DNA from 2 places in the Sulfuriferula nivalis genome. Region 2 is predicted to be linked to the other one. Evidence: predicted binding sites of a transcription regulator. Region 2 holds the regulator's gene; the other holds the start of a gene.
The links. Region 2 encodes sigma-54, which starts transcription at its own class of promoters, with help from an activator protein. Its sites were predicted from a motif close to TGGCACNNTTCCTGCT; they were not measured.
Positions count from the first base shown of each region.

Region 1: a site for sigma-54 is predicted at 4,524-4,539, ahead of SFSGTM_RS04420 (ammonium transporter). Genes of this name have one in related genera too.

Region 1 is NZ_AP021881.1:829,822-837,400, reverse strand. It holds gene hisH (imidazole glycerol phosphate synthase subunit HisH) at 1-414, shown strand, start outside; gene hisA (1-(5-phosphoribosyl)-5-[(5-phosphoribosylamino)methylideneamino]imidazole-4-carboxamide isomerase) at 441-1,184, shown strand; gene hisF (imidazole glycerol phosphate synthase subunit HisF) at 1,184-1,945, shown strand; gene hisI (phosphoribosyl-AMP cyclohydrolase) at 1,942-2,337, shown strand; gene SFSGTM_RS04445 (phosphoribosyl-ATP diphosphatase) at 2,334-2,654, shown strand; gene SFSGTM_RS04440 (histidine triad nucleotide-binding protein) at 2,654-2,992, shown strand; gene tatA (Sec-independent protein translocase subunit TatA) at 3,007-3,219, shown strand; gene tatB (Sec-independent protein translocase protein TatB) at 3,221-3,631, shown strand; gene tatC (twin-arginine translocase subunit TatC) at 3,618-4,415, shown strand; gene SFSGTM_RS04420 (ammonium transporter) at 4,572-5,774, shown strand; gene SFSGTM_RS04415 (aminotransferase class V-fold PLP-dependent enzyme) at 5,775-7,136, opposite strand; gene SFSGTM_RS04410 (ATP-grasp domain-containing protein) at 7,133-7,579, opposite strand, start outside.
Region 2 is NZ_AP021881.1:3,085,509-3,093,087, reverse strand. It holds gene SFSGTM_RS15240 (monovalent cation:proton antiporter family protein) at 1-1,121, opposite strand, end outside; gene SFSGTM_RS15235 (KpsF/GutQ family sugar-phosphate isomerase) at 1,214-2,218, shown strand; gene SFSGTM_RS15230 (KdsC family phosphatase) at 2,219-2,743, shown strand; gene lptC (LPS export ABC transporter periplasmic protein LptC) at 2,740-3,312, shown strand; gene lptA (lipopolysaccharide transport periplasmic protein LptA) at 3,296-3,886, shown strand; gene lptB (LPS export ABC transporter ATP-binding protein) at 3,883-4,605, shown strand; gene SFSGTM_RS15210 (RNA polymerase factor sigma-54) at 4,608-6,032, shown strand; gene hpf (ribosome hibernation-promoting factor, HPF/YfiA family) at 6,055-6,390, shown strand; gene ptsN (PTS IIA-like nitrogen regulatory protein PtsN) at 6,403-6,858, shown strand; gene hprK (HPr(Ser) kinase/phosphatase) at 6,855-7,579, shown strand, end outside.

The DNA.
Region 1 (7,579 bases), 1.1 Mb from region 2:
AGCGAAGAAGGTGATGTCGCGGGTTTGGGTATTTTGCCTGGACGCGTATTGCGCTTCCCTGCTGAAGCCATGTTTGATAATCGCAATGAGCGCCTGAAAGTCCCGCACATGGGCTGGAACGAAGTTCATCAAGCGGTGCCACACCCAATGTGGAATGGCATTACTGATGGCGCACGGTTTTATTTTGTACACAGCTATTATGTAGAAGCGGGCAATCCCGAACTGGTTTCTGCGTTCACGCTCTACCCTTTCCCATTTACCTGCGCAGTTGCGCACAACAATATTTTCGCGGTGCAATTCCACCCGGAAAAGAGCCAGGCGGCTGGTTTAACGCTGCTTGGTAATTTTGTAACCTGGGAAGGCAATGTTGCCCCCAACCAATGTGACACATTCAATACTGAATGCGCCCTTTAACCAACTGATTTATATATTATTTCATCATGTTAATTATCCCTGCGATAGACCTAAAAGACGGTCACTGTGTACGCCTCAAACAAGGTTTAATGGAAGAGTCTACTGTATTCAGCGAAGACCCTGCCGAAATGGCACGCCACTGGTTAGCACAAGGTGCACAACGCTTGCATCTGGTTGACTTGAATGGCGCATTTGCAGGAAAACCTGTAAATGGCGCAGCCATACGTTCCATCGTTGATGCAGTTGGCATCGATATCCCAGTACAACTGGGTGGTGGCATACGCGATCTGGATACCATCTCGACCTATTTGGACAGCGGCATACGCTATGTCATTATCGGAACTGCTGCCGTGAAAACCCCAGGCTTCCTGCACGATGCCTGCAATGCTTTCCCAGGACAAATCATCGTTGGCCTGGATGCCAAGGACGGCAAAGTCGCAGTGGATGGCTGGTCTAAGCTGACGCAGCATGATGTCATTGATCTGGCGATAAAATTCCAGGATTATGGTGTCGAAGGTGTTATCTATACCGATATAGGCCGGGATGGCATGTTAAGCGGCGTAAACATCGAAGCCACAGTCAAGTTAGCGCAAGCGTTGACTATCCCTATCATTGCCAGTGGCGGCATCACTAACCTCGACGATGTCCGTAATTTATGCGCAGTAGAACATGAGGGAATTATGGGTGCTATCACTGGACGTGCGATTTACGAAGGCACACTAGATTTCCAAGCAGCGCAGGCATTGGCTGATGAATTGTCAGGTGTCTGATGGGACTCGCTAAACGCATTATTCCCTGCCTGGATGTTAACGCGGGGCGCGTGGTCAAAGGGGTCAATTTCGTCGATTTACGTGATGCCGGCGATCCAGTTGAAATCGCACGCCGCTATGACCGAGAAGGTGCAGATGAGCTAACCTTTCTCGATATTACTGCCAGCTCAGATCAACGCGATTTAATCCTCCCCATCATTGAAGCTGTTGCTTCTGAAGTGTTTATACCGCTGACTGTCGGTGGTGGTGTACGTGAAGTCAACGATGTCCGCCGCCTGCTCAATGCTGGCGCGGACAAAGTCAGCATCAATACTACAGCAGTCAACAACCCACAAATGGTAGCCGATGCTGCTGCGCGCTTTGGCTCGCAATGCATAGTTGTAGCGATTGACGCAAAAACCAATGCAGATGGTCGTTGGGAAGTATTCACTCATGGCGGACGTACTGCCACAGGCCTTGATGTAGTCGAGTGGGCATTTAAAATGCAGGAGCTGGGAGCTGGGGAGATTCTGCTTACCAGCATGGACAGAGACGGCACCAAAAGCGGCTTTAATCTTGCACTAACTCGCGCTGTATCAGATGCGCTCAACATTCCCGTTATCGCCAGTGGCGGCGTCGGCACATTACAACATCTTGCAGATGGTGTCATACAAGGCCATGCGGATGCGGTGCTGGCTGCCAGCATTTTCCACTTTGGCGAATACAGCATACACGAAGCCAAATTGCACATGATGCAAAATGGCATAGAAGTCCGGCTATGAGCGTACAAGATAGTTATTTAAGCAAAGTTAACTGGTCAGCTGATGGCTTGGTGCCAGTCATTGCTCAGGATATGCACACCAACGAAGTACTCATGGTCGCATGGATGAACCGTGAAGCGCTTAAACGTACCGTGGAACTAGGTGAAGTGGTGTACTGGTCACGGTCACGCAAGAAACTCTGGCATAAAGGTGAAGAGTCGGGTCATATCCAGAAAGTTCATGAAATCCGCCTGGATTGTGATGAAGACGTATTACTCATTAAAATCGAACAAATCGGCGGCATTAGTTGTCACACTGGCAGACATGATTGTTTTTTCCAGAAATTGGTTGACCATGAATGGCAAATTACTGAGCCTGTATTAAAAGACCCAGCGGAAATTTACAAAAAATGAGCGAAATATTAAATCGAGTTGCTGCTACGCTGGAAGCACGCAAAATCAGCACAGCGGATAGTTCTTACGTTGCCAGCTTATACGCCAAAGGACTGGACAGCATACTCAAGAAAGTTGCAGAAGAGGCCGCAGAAACCATCATGGCAGCGAAAGATGGTGATAAGCAGCACATCGTTTATGAAGTAGCCGATTTATGGTTTCATACGATGATCTTATTGGCGCAACAAGGCTTGGGACCTCAAGACATACTTAATGAACTGGCACGCCGTGAAGGGGTATCAGGTCATACTGAAAAAGCCGCACGCAAGGAGAATTGATGAGCGATTGTATTTTTTGCAAAATCGTTGCTGGTGCATTACCTAGTAAAAAAGTTTACGAAGATGATGAAATCATTGCATTCCATGATATTCATCCTATTGCACCCGTGCATATTTTAATTATTCCCAAGGCGCACATAGTATCTTTGTCTGAATGCGAGAATAATCATCAAGCTTTGCTTGGACGAATGTTATTATTAGCACCTCAACTGGCACGTGAACATGGCCTGGAAACTGGTTTCCGCACCATGATCAACACAGGTCGTGGTGGTGGTCAGGAAGTATTCCACCTACACATACATATTTTTGGCGGCGGCGACAAACTCGCCCGTACTTAATTTAAGGAGACATCATGGGTAGCTTTAGCATTTGGCATTGGTTAATCGTATTGGCCATCGTTTTGGTCATATTTGGTACTAAAAAACTGCGCAACATTGGCAGCGACGTTGGCGGCGCAGTGAAAAATTTCAAAGACGCTATGAAAGAAGGCGACCAAAGCCAGATCGACAGCACACGCACCGGGCAGACCATAGACGGTGAAGTGAAAGAAAAAACTAAGAGCTGATATGTTTGACATAGGCTTTTCCGAAATTGTTCTCATTGGGGTAGTCGCCTTAGTCGTTATAGGCCCAGAGCGACTCCCTAAAGTGGCACGCACTGCAGGATTATTAATTGGACGTATGCAACGCTACATGGCCTCAGTCAAGGCTGATATCAGTCAAGAAATCCAGCTTGATGAATTGAAGCGCAGCGGCGAAGCATTCAAACAAAGCCTTAGCGACACAGAACAACACATTAGCCATGAAATTCACGATACTACACAGGCAATAACAGCGGACTATAGCCATCATGAAACGCCAGTAGCTGAGACAGACACGCCAGCTGAAATTGTCCCAGAGCAAATACAAGGCGAGCTAGCGCTAGATATCCCTGCCGATACAAACACCACTACACATAAAACGCATGACCACGCCTGATAATCAAGATACATTTATTTCACATCTGATAGAACTACGAAACCGCATCATTCGTGCGTTATTGGCATTCATTCTGGTTTTTATAGGTTTGTTTCACTGGGCGAACAATATCTACACCCTACTTGCACAGCCGTTATTACACGCACTACCTAAAGGCGGTCAACTAATCGCAACCGAAGTCACTGCCCCATTCTTTGTGCCTATCAAAGTCACTATGATGGCCGCTTTTCTTATTGCACTTCCTTACATACTCTACCAAATGTGGGCATTCATCGCCCCTGGTTTATACTCACACGAAAAGAAAATTGGCATACCGCTTATCATCGCCAGCGTTGTCTTGTTCTTGTGCGGCATGTCATTTGCCTACTTCCTGGTATTCCCTGTTGTGTTTGGATTTATTGCAGGGGTAGCGCCTGTTGGTGTTGCAGTAATGACCGACATAGGCAAGTACTTAGACTTTGTCATGACCATGTTCATGGCATTCGGCATTACATTTGAAGTCCCTGTCGTGGTAGTACTGTTAGTCAAGGTTGGCTTTGTCAGTGTCGCTAAATTGCGTGACATTCGACCCTACGTCATCGTCGGTGCTTTTGTCATAGGCGCAATTTTCACCCCTCCTGACATGGTGTCACAAATCATGCTCGCCGTACCTTTATGGCTGCTGTATGAGTTGGGCATACTCGTCGCCAGTCTCGTTACTCGTCCAGCAGCAGATGAAGATACGTATCAGCCATTATCAGAGGCTGAAATGGAACAAGAACTAGATAATATGGATAAGCACTAACACAGTGCAATTGCACATAAATAGTGCTTTATTTTCATAAATTCACTATTTAGGTGCGATTTATCAATTATAAAAATAAACAACATTGATTAATAACGATTAATTTTCTGGCTCGATTTTTGCTTTTTTCTATCCCCATTGTCACAAGGAGATAGTATGGAAAATCTTAAAGTCAGTAACGATGTTTTATTTATTTTGCTCGGTGCCATCATGGTACTCGCCATGCATGCCGGGTTTGCTTTTCTTGAACTGGGTACAGTCCGCCGCAAAAACCGGGTTAACGCACTAGTTAAAATCCTCGCTGATTTTTCCATTTCAACTATTGCCTATTTTTTCATAGGTTATGGGGTTGCGTATGGCGTACATTTTTTTCATGGATCAGACATCCTCATAGCCAAAAACGGCTATGAATTGGTCAAATTTTTCTTTCTGCTTACCTTCGCTGCCGCCATTCCCGCCATCATTTCAGGCGGCATAGCTGAACGCGCGAAATTCGGCCCTCAACTTGCAGCGACCTTTATACTGGTTGGTCTGGTTTATCCATTTTTTGAAGGCATAGCTTGGAACAATCACTACGGTATACAGGACTGGCTGAAACTACAATTCGGCGCCAACTTTCACGACTTCGCCGGCTCTGTTGTAGTTCACGCAATGGGCGGATGGATAGCACTTGCCGCCGTATTATTACTAGGCGCCAGACATGGACGTTACCGCAAGAATGGCGAAGTAGCGGCACACCCTCCTTCCAGCATCCCTTTCCTTGCACTGGGCTCATGGATACTCATCGTTGGCTGGTTTGGTTTCAATGTTATGTCCGCGCAAAGCATAGACAAAATCAGCGGTCTGGTTGCCATCAATTCACTCATGGCCATGGTTGGTGGCACGCTCACTGCATTGCTGGTGGGTCGTAACGATCCTGGCTTTGTGCATAACGGCGCATTAGCGGGTCTGGTTGCCGTCTGCGCAGGTTCTGATTTAATGCATCCACTTGGTGCTTTAATCACTGGTGGTGTCGCTGGTGCATTATTTGTATGGATGTTCACTATCACCCAAAACAAGTGGAAAATCGATGATGTATTAGGTGTATGGCCACTACACGGCTTATGTGGCACCTGGGGTGGTTTAGCGGCTGGCATATTCGGCTCAACCGCTATGGGTGGGCTAGGTGGCGTATCCTTCATGGCGCAGCTTATAGGCACGTTGGGCGCTATTGCCGTGGGACTCGCAGGCGGATTCATAGTCTATGGCACACTAAAACGACTGGTGGGGATACGTCTGGATCAGGAAGAAGAGTTCAATGGTGCGGATTTAAGCATACATAAAATTTCTGCCACTGCTGAACATGACGGAAACTGGTAATCAGGAGTTATTTACCAGTTTTATAATCTCATCCAGTGCCAGCATTGCCCAGCTTATGACCGCATCTCGCCCCAATCCATCGGAGGCTAATGCAGCCACAGCCAGGCGAGCGCTGGCACTGATGCGTAATGCACTGACTGCAACATCATCTCGTAAGCCACAGGGAACGGGCTGACCAAGCTGAAACCGTAATCCACTTGAGCAAGTTTCCGATAATTGCTTATAAATGGATAGAGTTTGAGCTTGCGTCAATGGCTGCGCATCACGATAAAGTACAAATGATAAGATAGTTTGCTCACTATCCCATGCTGCACAATCTCTTTGCAGTTTAGGCACAGCCAACAATTCAAATTCAGCATGCTGAACAAGCTTGCTGTGTATTGCTGCCGAAAAATTAGCAAAAAACGCTAGCACTTCACCGCTATCCAACTTAGCAAAAGCATGCATTTCATACAATGCTGCTCGCCAGCGCAAATACAATCCATGATTACTTGCTGGCTGATTAAGCCCACTGACATCAAATCCTCGCGGCCAATCGAGCGGATGTGATGTCGCCTGTAAACCAACAGGAACTGGAAAACGTTGCCACTGCTGTGCAACATTTTGCGGAATCAATATCGCACCAGAAAAACAGGGGCCAGTGATGAATTTAGACCCCGTCACCACTACCACGTAGTCTTTTTGCAAATAAGATTGCAGCGTCGCAGGAGCTAATCGGAATTGGCTGGCATCGACCAACACAGTAATCTGTTCAGGATATCGCGCTTGCAAGCTGGCAACACACGCAAGGCTGGGCGCCATCATGCCCGTTTTTGACACATCAATCAGATTGATCAATACGTGCTGCTGCTGGGCAATGGCGGCAGATGCTGCCGCGTCTATATCAGCATCAATCAATGCACTGTCACGTGGATGACCATTTTGTTCACGCAACGCTACGGTCGCAAGTAACAGACGGTCATGTACTAACGCTGCTGCCACACCACTGCCAGTTTCTTCTGGCGCAACCATGATGGTTGCCAATACTTGCTGATTCACGGCCTGTACATATTGCGCGACGATATGATGTGCATCCGTACCTGAAGCCGCAAAAACCACATCTACATCATCATTCACACCAACAAAATTACGCAACTGCTGACGCATGTCGTTCCACGCCTGCTCATCACTGATCTGATTGGCCAACCGATTGACTTCATCCCATGCATCTGCAGAAATCACCGAGGCGGTAGACGAACCCAAGGCGATTAAATTACCATCCGGCTGCACTGTACAGCCATATTGATTCCGCCCTGTTACGGGGTCGGGTACGATACGCCTATCACCACCTGCGGCCAGCCATTGCGATGTTGTTAATTTCAATGCACGCTACTCGCAGTGACTAATAAATCATAGAACGCCCGGAATACTTTATGCATGTGCGGCTGTTTGTAAGGAAACATCTCCACATCATCCATGGCATGCACCACCATATTGCTATCTATTTCAAAAATCAAAAGTTCACCTTGCGCTGTTTCTGCGCAATCTATACCGACATAATCCAGCCCCGTAGCCGCCGCAATCGCACTTAGCGCTTGTGCATGACGCACGGCAAAGTCATCATCGAACTTTGCCATTGCCTGCGCTTCTTCATCACGATTTACCGCATTTTCTGTCATCTCCGCATTCAGATAATGCACCATCCAATGCTTGGAAATCGCCAGATGACACAAGTAAGGTTTTCCACGCATCAGTACAATGCGATATTTTCTATATCGCCCTGCTGCATCGCTGTAATCAACAAACTTTGCCAGATAAAAATCATC
Region 2 (7,579 bases):
TGAATGATGATCGGCGCTATCATCATGGAAAGCACCATGGCAGCCAGCACGATCTGCATCGGTGTACCCGTGATTAAGTTCAACCCATCTGCTTGCGCTAACAGCACAAAACCAAATTCGCCAGCTTGTGCCAAACCGAGTGCTGTGCGTGTGGCAATATGCGAATCATTACCGAACGCGCGGCCGATAGTCCAGACGATGGCGGTTTTGGTAAGTATGAGCGCGATTAATATACTGGTTACACCGAACCAGTGATGGGCGACTTCGTGCAAGTCCAGCAGCATGCCTATGGTGACAAAAAACAGCCCCAGCAATACGTCGCGGAATGGCTTGATGTCGTCTTCCACTTGATATCGAAACTCGGTTTCGGAAATCAACATGCCCGCCAGAAATGCGCCCAGCGCAAGTGATAGTCCAGCCTGATCAGTCAGGTAAGCCAGTCCCAGCGTGATGAGCAGCACGTTGAGCATGAAAAGTTCAGACGACTTATGGCTGGCAACCCAGCTGAACCAGGGGCGCATGAGTTTCTGTCCAACAAATAACAGGAGCAGCAACACGGCGATTGCCTTGCCGCCCGCAGTGAGCAGTTCGAGCCATAAGTCCTCCCCGCCTGATGCCAGTGTGGGGGTGAGGATGAGCAGTGGCACAACAGCAAGATCCTGAAAAAGCAGAACAGCTATCATTTGCTTGCCGTGCTCGGATTGCAGCGCAAGTTTTTCAGCCAGCATTTTGCTGACGATGGCAGTAGAGGACATGGCTAATGCGCCACCGATTGCCAGACCGGTGGTCCAGGGCAAGCCAACGTTGCTGGTGATGAAGATAGTGATGAGGATGAAGCTCAATACCTGTGCACCGCCGAAGCCAAATACGACAGTACGTATTGCGTTAAGCTTGGGCAGGCTGAATTCCAGCCCTATGCTAAACATCAGGAATACCACGCCAAACTCGGCTAGATGACGAGTTTCCGGGCTGTCTGGCAACCAGTTAAGTGCATGCGGTCCCATGATAATACCAACCAGCAAGAATCCCAGCATGGACGGTAAACGCCAAGCGCGAAACAGCGCCGAGACCACAACGGCAGCGGCAAGCAGCAGGATAATCAGGCTTAAAGTAGAGTGCATAGCCGCCAGATTAGAGGCAACTGGCATTGCGTGCAAGGGTTTTGCTGATTAGTCGCAACACTAATGCTAAAATACCCAATCTATAGAATGATATGACCACTATGCCTAACTCGCCCGCCATAAAAATTGATGAAATCGCCAGTCTGGATTTGGCCAGGCGGGTACTGCGTATAGAGGCTGATGCTGTGTTGGCGCTGGGTGAGCGGCTGGATGGGCAGTTTATTGCTGCGATGCAGTTAATACTCACCTGTCGTGGGCGTGTGGTCGTGAGTGGTATGGGTAAATCAGGCCATATCGGCAACAAAATTGCAGCGACTTTCGCCAGTACAGGTACCCCCGCTTTTTTTGTTCATCCTGGTGAAGCGAGTCATGGCGATTTGGGCATGATTACTCACGAGGATGTGTGTATCGTCTTGTCGAATTCGGGCGAAAGTGCAGAATTGGTGAGTATCATGCCGCTGATTAAACGCCGTGGTGCGCGTTTGATTGCGATGACCGGTAATCCGAGCTCCACTCTGGCACGTGAGTCTGATGTGCATCTGGACGCCAGTGTCGCGCAGGAGGCGTGTCCGCTTAATCTGGCGCCAACTGCCAGTACCACTGCAGTGCTGGCGCTGGGTGATGCGCTGGCAATTGCGTTGCTGGAAGCGCGAGGCTTTGGTTCTGAGGATTTTGCCCGTACGCATCCAGGCGGCTCGTTAGGGCGGCGTTTGCTGGTTCATGTACGTGACATTATGCATCAGGGGGATGAGCTGCCTACGGTAACTGCAGATGCGCTGTTGCCAGCAGCATTGCTGGAGATGACCAGCAAAGGTCTGGGCATGACAGCGGTGGTTGATGCGGCGGGGCAAGTGTCGGGAATTGTGACCGATGGCGATTTGCGTCGCGTGCTGGCTAGAAATATCGATGTGCGTACTGCTGTGGTACGTGAAGTGATGTCGGTCAATCCGCGTTGCATCGAATCTAGTCAGTTGGCCGTGGTGGCAGTAGAGCAGATGCAACAGCATAATATCAACGGTTTGCTCGTGATTGATGAGACGGGTAAATTAGTCGGGGCATTAAATATGCTGGATTTATTACGGGCGGGAGTGGTGTAAATGAACCCTATCTATCAACGAGCTCGACCTATACGTTTAGCGATATTTGATGTCGATGGCGTCATGACTGATGGCAGTCTGTTTTTTGCTGATGATGGTAAAGAATTCAAAGCGTTTAATTCGCTGGATGGGCATGGATTGAAAATGCTCAAACAGACGGGTGTAGAAACAGCCATTATTACTGCGCGTAATTCTGGTGTTGTCTCTCACCGTGCAAAAAATCTGGGTATACACCACGTATATCAGGGTGTCGAGAATAAGCTCGACGCCTATCAGCATTTGCTGGAGAAGCTGGCGTTGGCACCTGAACAAACTGCGTATATGGGCGATGATGTGATAGATCTGCCAATTTTGATACGTTGCGGTTTGGCAATCAGCGTGCCCGCAGCACCACCTGAAGTGCAGCGTTATGCGCACATGGTGACGCGGCGTGAAGGTGGGCATGGTGCGGTGCGTGAGGCATGTGAGTTTATTATGCGTGCACAGAATACTTATGCGGACTTGCTGGCGATTTATTTGAAATGAACAATCGTCCGCTCTATTGGTTCCCTTTGGGGATACTGGCAGTGATTGCAGGGCTGACGTTTTGGTTGCAGTTCGTGGTGCAATCGCCGCGTGCCAATATCTTTTCCAAAGACAGGCACATAGCGGATTATATTATCGAGCAGTTTTCCGTATCGCGCACTAATCTGGCTGGTCAACTGATTTACACCTTGCACGCCGACCATGCCGAGCATTTTCTGGATGATGATACTACTACCTTACTTAAACCCCATTTGATTGCGCATGATGATCATCAAGGCAGCGCTGATGTCCGAGCGAAACAGGGATTCGTGACCGCCAAAGGTAAGGAAGTGGATTTTATCGGTAATGTCGTGCTGGTACGAGATGCGCATGATGAGCAGGGGCCGTTGACACTGACGACCGAATATTTAGTAGCTATACCCGATGCAAGGGTGGTGCGCACCAATAAATTAGTCCACGTGGTGGGTAAATCCATACAAATGACTGCAGGCGGGTTAGAATTGGACAATCAAACTCGTATTTTGCGACTAACCAACAAAGTAAAAGCTCGTTATGAACCTATTAAGTAAATTTCCAGTTGCCCTCGTTTGCCTGTTATTGGCGCATACCGCAAACGCGGAATTGGCGGATAGAACTAAGCCTGTCAATTTGGAAGCGGATAGCGTGACTGTCGATGATATTCATAAAACCAGCGTGTATGTCGGTAGCGTGGTATTGATACAGGGCACAATGTTGCTACGTGCGGACAGAATTGAAGTGAGCGAGAATGGCGAAGGCTTTAATAAGGCGGTGGCATACGGTAACCCGGTTTATTTCCGTCAGAAGCGCGATAAGGTCGATGAGTATGTCGAAGGTTATGCCAGTCGCATTGACATGGATAGCAAATCGAATATGGTGTATTTGACTGGTAATGCGCGGCTGAAAAAAGGTGAAGACGAGTTGCGTGGTCATACGATGACTTATAACACCACCAGTGAAGTGTTCGAAGCTAGGAACGACCCAACAGCAGCTAAAGATCCAAATGCCCCAGCCAGTCGAGTGCGTGCAGTTATCCGACCCAAAGTTAAGACTGAAACGCCAGCCGTCGCGCAACCACCATTGCCATTAAGGTCTACACCAGCGCCAACATTGGTGAAGCCATGAGCGAACTCAGCATCAACCATCTTAAAAAAAGCTACAAGTCACGGGTAGTGGTGAAGGACGTGTCACTCACTGTGCGTAGTGGAGAGGTGGTGGGTTTGTTGGGCCCGAATGGCGCGGGTAAGACGACGTGCTTTTACATGATAGTGGGCCTGGTTAAAATTGATGGCGGCTCGATCACATTGGATGGCGCGGATGTGGGAGTGATGCCTATTCATCGCAGGGCTGGTTTGGGTTTGAGTTATTTGCCTCAAGAGGCGTCGATTTTCCGCAAGATGACTGTGGAACAAAATATCCGTGCAATTCTGGAATTGAAACATTACAGTGATGAAGAGATCTCGCAACATTTAGAAAGTTTACTGGCTGATTTGCATGTTGAGCATCTGCGTGATGCCTCTGCGATGAGCTTGTCTGGCGGTGAACGCAGGCGCGTGGAAATTGCGCGTGCGCTGGCAATGAATCCACGTTTTGTACTATTGGATGAGCCTTTTGCGGGGATAGATCCAATTGCGGTGATAGATATCCAGAAGTTGATACGGTTTTTGACGGAGCGTGGCATAGGTATACTGATTACTGATCACAATGTGCGTGAAACCTTGGGTATTTGTGATCGTGCGTATATTATTAATGACGGTACAGTGTTGGCTGCTGGTAATCCTGATGAAATCATCCATAATGAAAGTGTGCGCCGGGTCTATCTGGGCGAGCATTTCAGGCTTTAATTATGAAACAAGGTTTACAACTTAAATTCTCACAGAATCTGACGCTGACGCCGCAGCTGCAGCAGTCTATACGCTTGTTACAGCTGTCGACTCTGGAGCTTAATCAAGAGCTGGAGCTGATGGTGCAGGAGAATCCACTGCTGGAGCGAGTGGACAGTATTGATGATGGTACGCCTCATACGGCGGAGTTTGAGACCACATCAGCAACGCAAGAAAGCGCAAGTGAACAACCTGTTGAAGCGGCGCCACGCGAACTCAATGATTTAGACTGGGATGAAACGCCAAACTATGGTTCGGGTGATGATCTGGATGAGGATTTTGAACCACAGGCTACTGCGCAAGATGAGCCGCCGTTGCGTGACCATTTGTTATGGCAGCTAAATCTGACTCAGTTATCCGAACGCGATAAGCGTTTGGTGGCGTTGTTGATAGACGATTTGAATGAAGCTGGTTATTTAACCCAGACACTGGATGAAATACTGGCGATGCTGCCAGAAGAGCTGGACGTAGATTTAGAAGATTTGCAAATTGCACTCAAACAATTGCAGAACCTCGAGCCTACCGGTGTGGGTGCGCGCGATTTAGCTGAGTGTCTGCTCTTGCAATTACGTGCTTTGCCAGTCGATACGCCGCATTTAGATTTGGCGCAAAAAATCGCAACGCATGAATTGGCCGCGTTGGGCGCGCATGATTATGCAGGTCTAAAGCGCAAGCTGCACTGCGATGATGTGGCATTGGGCGCGGCGCAAAGTCTGATCCAGCAATTGAATCCCCGTCCTGGTGAAGCATTTGGCACGTCGGATACGCGTTATATTATCCCTGATGTGATAGTGAAAAAAGTTAAGGGGCGCTGGGTAGCCAGTTTGAATTCCGAAGCGATGCCCAAGCTGCGTGTTAATCAAATGTATGCTGATATTTTGTCGCGGAACCGGGATGCAAATCATCAGCATCTGTCTGGGCAGCTGCAAGAGGCTAAGTGGCTGATTAAGAACATTATGCAGCGTTTTGATACCATATTGCGGGTAACGCAGTGTATTGTTGACAGGCAAAAGCATTTTTTTGAACATGGTGAAGTTGCCATGCGCCCCTTGGTATTGCGTGAAATTGCTGATATTGTTGAATTGCACGAATCGACTGTGTCGCGAGTCACTACGCAGAAATTCATGATGACACCTCGAGGTATCTTTGAATTAAAATACTTTTTCGGTAGCCATGTGAGCACAGATGCAGGTGGTGCTTGCTCAGCGACGGCAATTCGTGCGTTAATTAAGCAACTGATTAGCGCGGAAAATACTAAGAAGCCTTTATCCGACGGGAAGATAGCGGAGATGCTCGTTCAACAAGGCATTAATGTCGCACGACGGACTATCGCCAAGTATCGGGAATCTTTGCAAATCCCTCCCGCCAACCAGCGCAAAGCGCTATAACCAGCAAGTGAAAGGGAATATCATGAACCTCAAAATTACCGGTCATCATCTGGAAATTACCCCAGCAATTCGTGAATATGTAACTACCAAAATGGAGCGTATCAAACGCCACTTTGATCACGTAATTGATATCAGCGTTATTATGACCGTAGAGAAGCTGAAACACAGTGTTGAGGCGAATGTGCATATGAGCGGGAAAGATATTTTTGTCCAGGCAGAAGACGCAGATATGTACGCAGCGATTGATGCTTTGGCAGATAAACTGGATCGCCAAGTTGTTAAACATAAAGAAAAACACAGTTCTACACATCAAACCAATGGTGGTATTAAACATCAAGTCTTGGTTGAAGAAGAGTAATTCACTCATTCCATGAATCAGTTAGCATCCTTACTTTCCGTTACCCGCATCCTGCTGGATGTGGAGGCGGAGAGTAAAAAACAGTTATTTGAGCAGGTCGGACAGTTGTTACATGCAGAATCATGTATTTCTGAAAAGACTGTGCTGGATAGTTTGTTAGCAAGAGAAAAACTCGGTTCTACCGGTCTGGGGCTAGGCGTTGCCATGCCTCATGGTCGTATCAAAGGACTTAAATCTGCTTCAGGCGTATTCGTCAGATTACGCAATCCCATAGAATTCGATGCCCCTGATCACCTGCCAGTGCGTTTGTTATTCATTTTGTTCGTGCCAGCACAGGCGACTGATTTACATTTGGAAATATTAAGCGAACTGGCACAGTTTTTTAGCAGTAAAACAGTGCGCGATGCGTTGTGTCTCAGTGAAAGTGCTGAAGATGCACTGGCTATTATTAGAAACTGGACACCATGATTAATACCATCCCTGTTAGCAAAATGTTTGCGGATCTTGTCGTGCCCTTGGATTTAACCTGGGTAGCAGGGGAGGAGGGTGGTGATAAGCAGCTTATCGGTGATACCGTACAAAAACCTTCTTTGGCCTTGGTGGGCCATTTGAATTTTGTACATCCGAACCGTGTTCAGGTATTGGGCTGCGCCGAGATGGATTATCTGCGACAGCTGGGAGATGCCGAGTTAGCACAGGCAATCGACAACTTATTCGCCACTGAGCTGGCTGTAGTCATTATTGCGAATGGCGAGAGTGTGCCAGCGCCCTTGTTAGTTGCCGCCCGACGTACTCATACACCTTTGTTCACTTCACCACAGGCCAGCCCTGAGCTTATGGCGGTGTTGTCGCATTATTTGACTCATGCCTTGGCTGACTCGATTAATGTGCATGGTGTTATGCTGGAAGTTGATGGTATCGGTGTAATGTTGACTGGCAATTCTGCTGCAGGGAAAAGTGAATTGGCCTTGGAACTCATTACACGTGGTCACCGGCTGGTTGCCGATGATGTGGTGGATTTGTATAAGGTAGCGCCAGCGATATTGGAAGCGCAATGTCCGCCCATGCTGCAGGACTTTCTTGAAGTGCGTGGCCTGGGTGTGTTGAATATTCGTACCCTGTTTGGCGAACCCGCAGTGAAGTTCAAGAAAAATCTGAAGCTGATTGTGAATCTGCAAGATCAGACAGG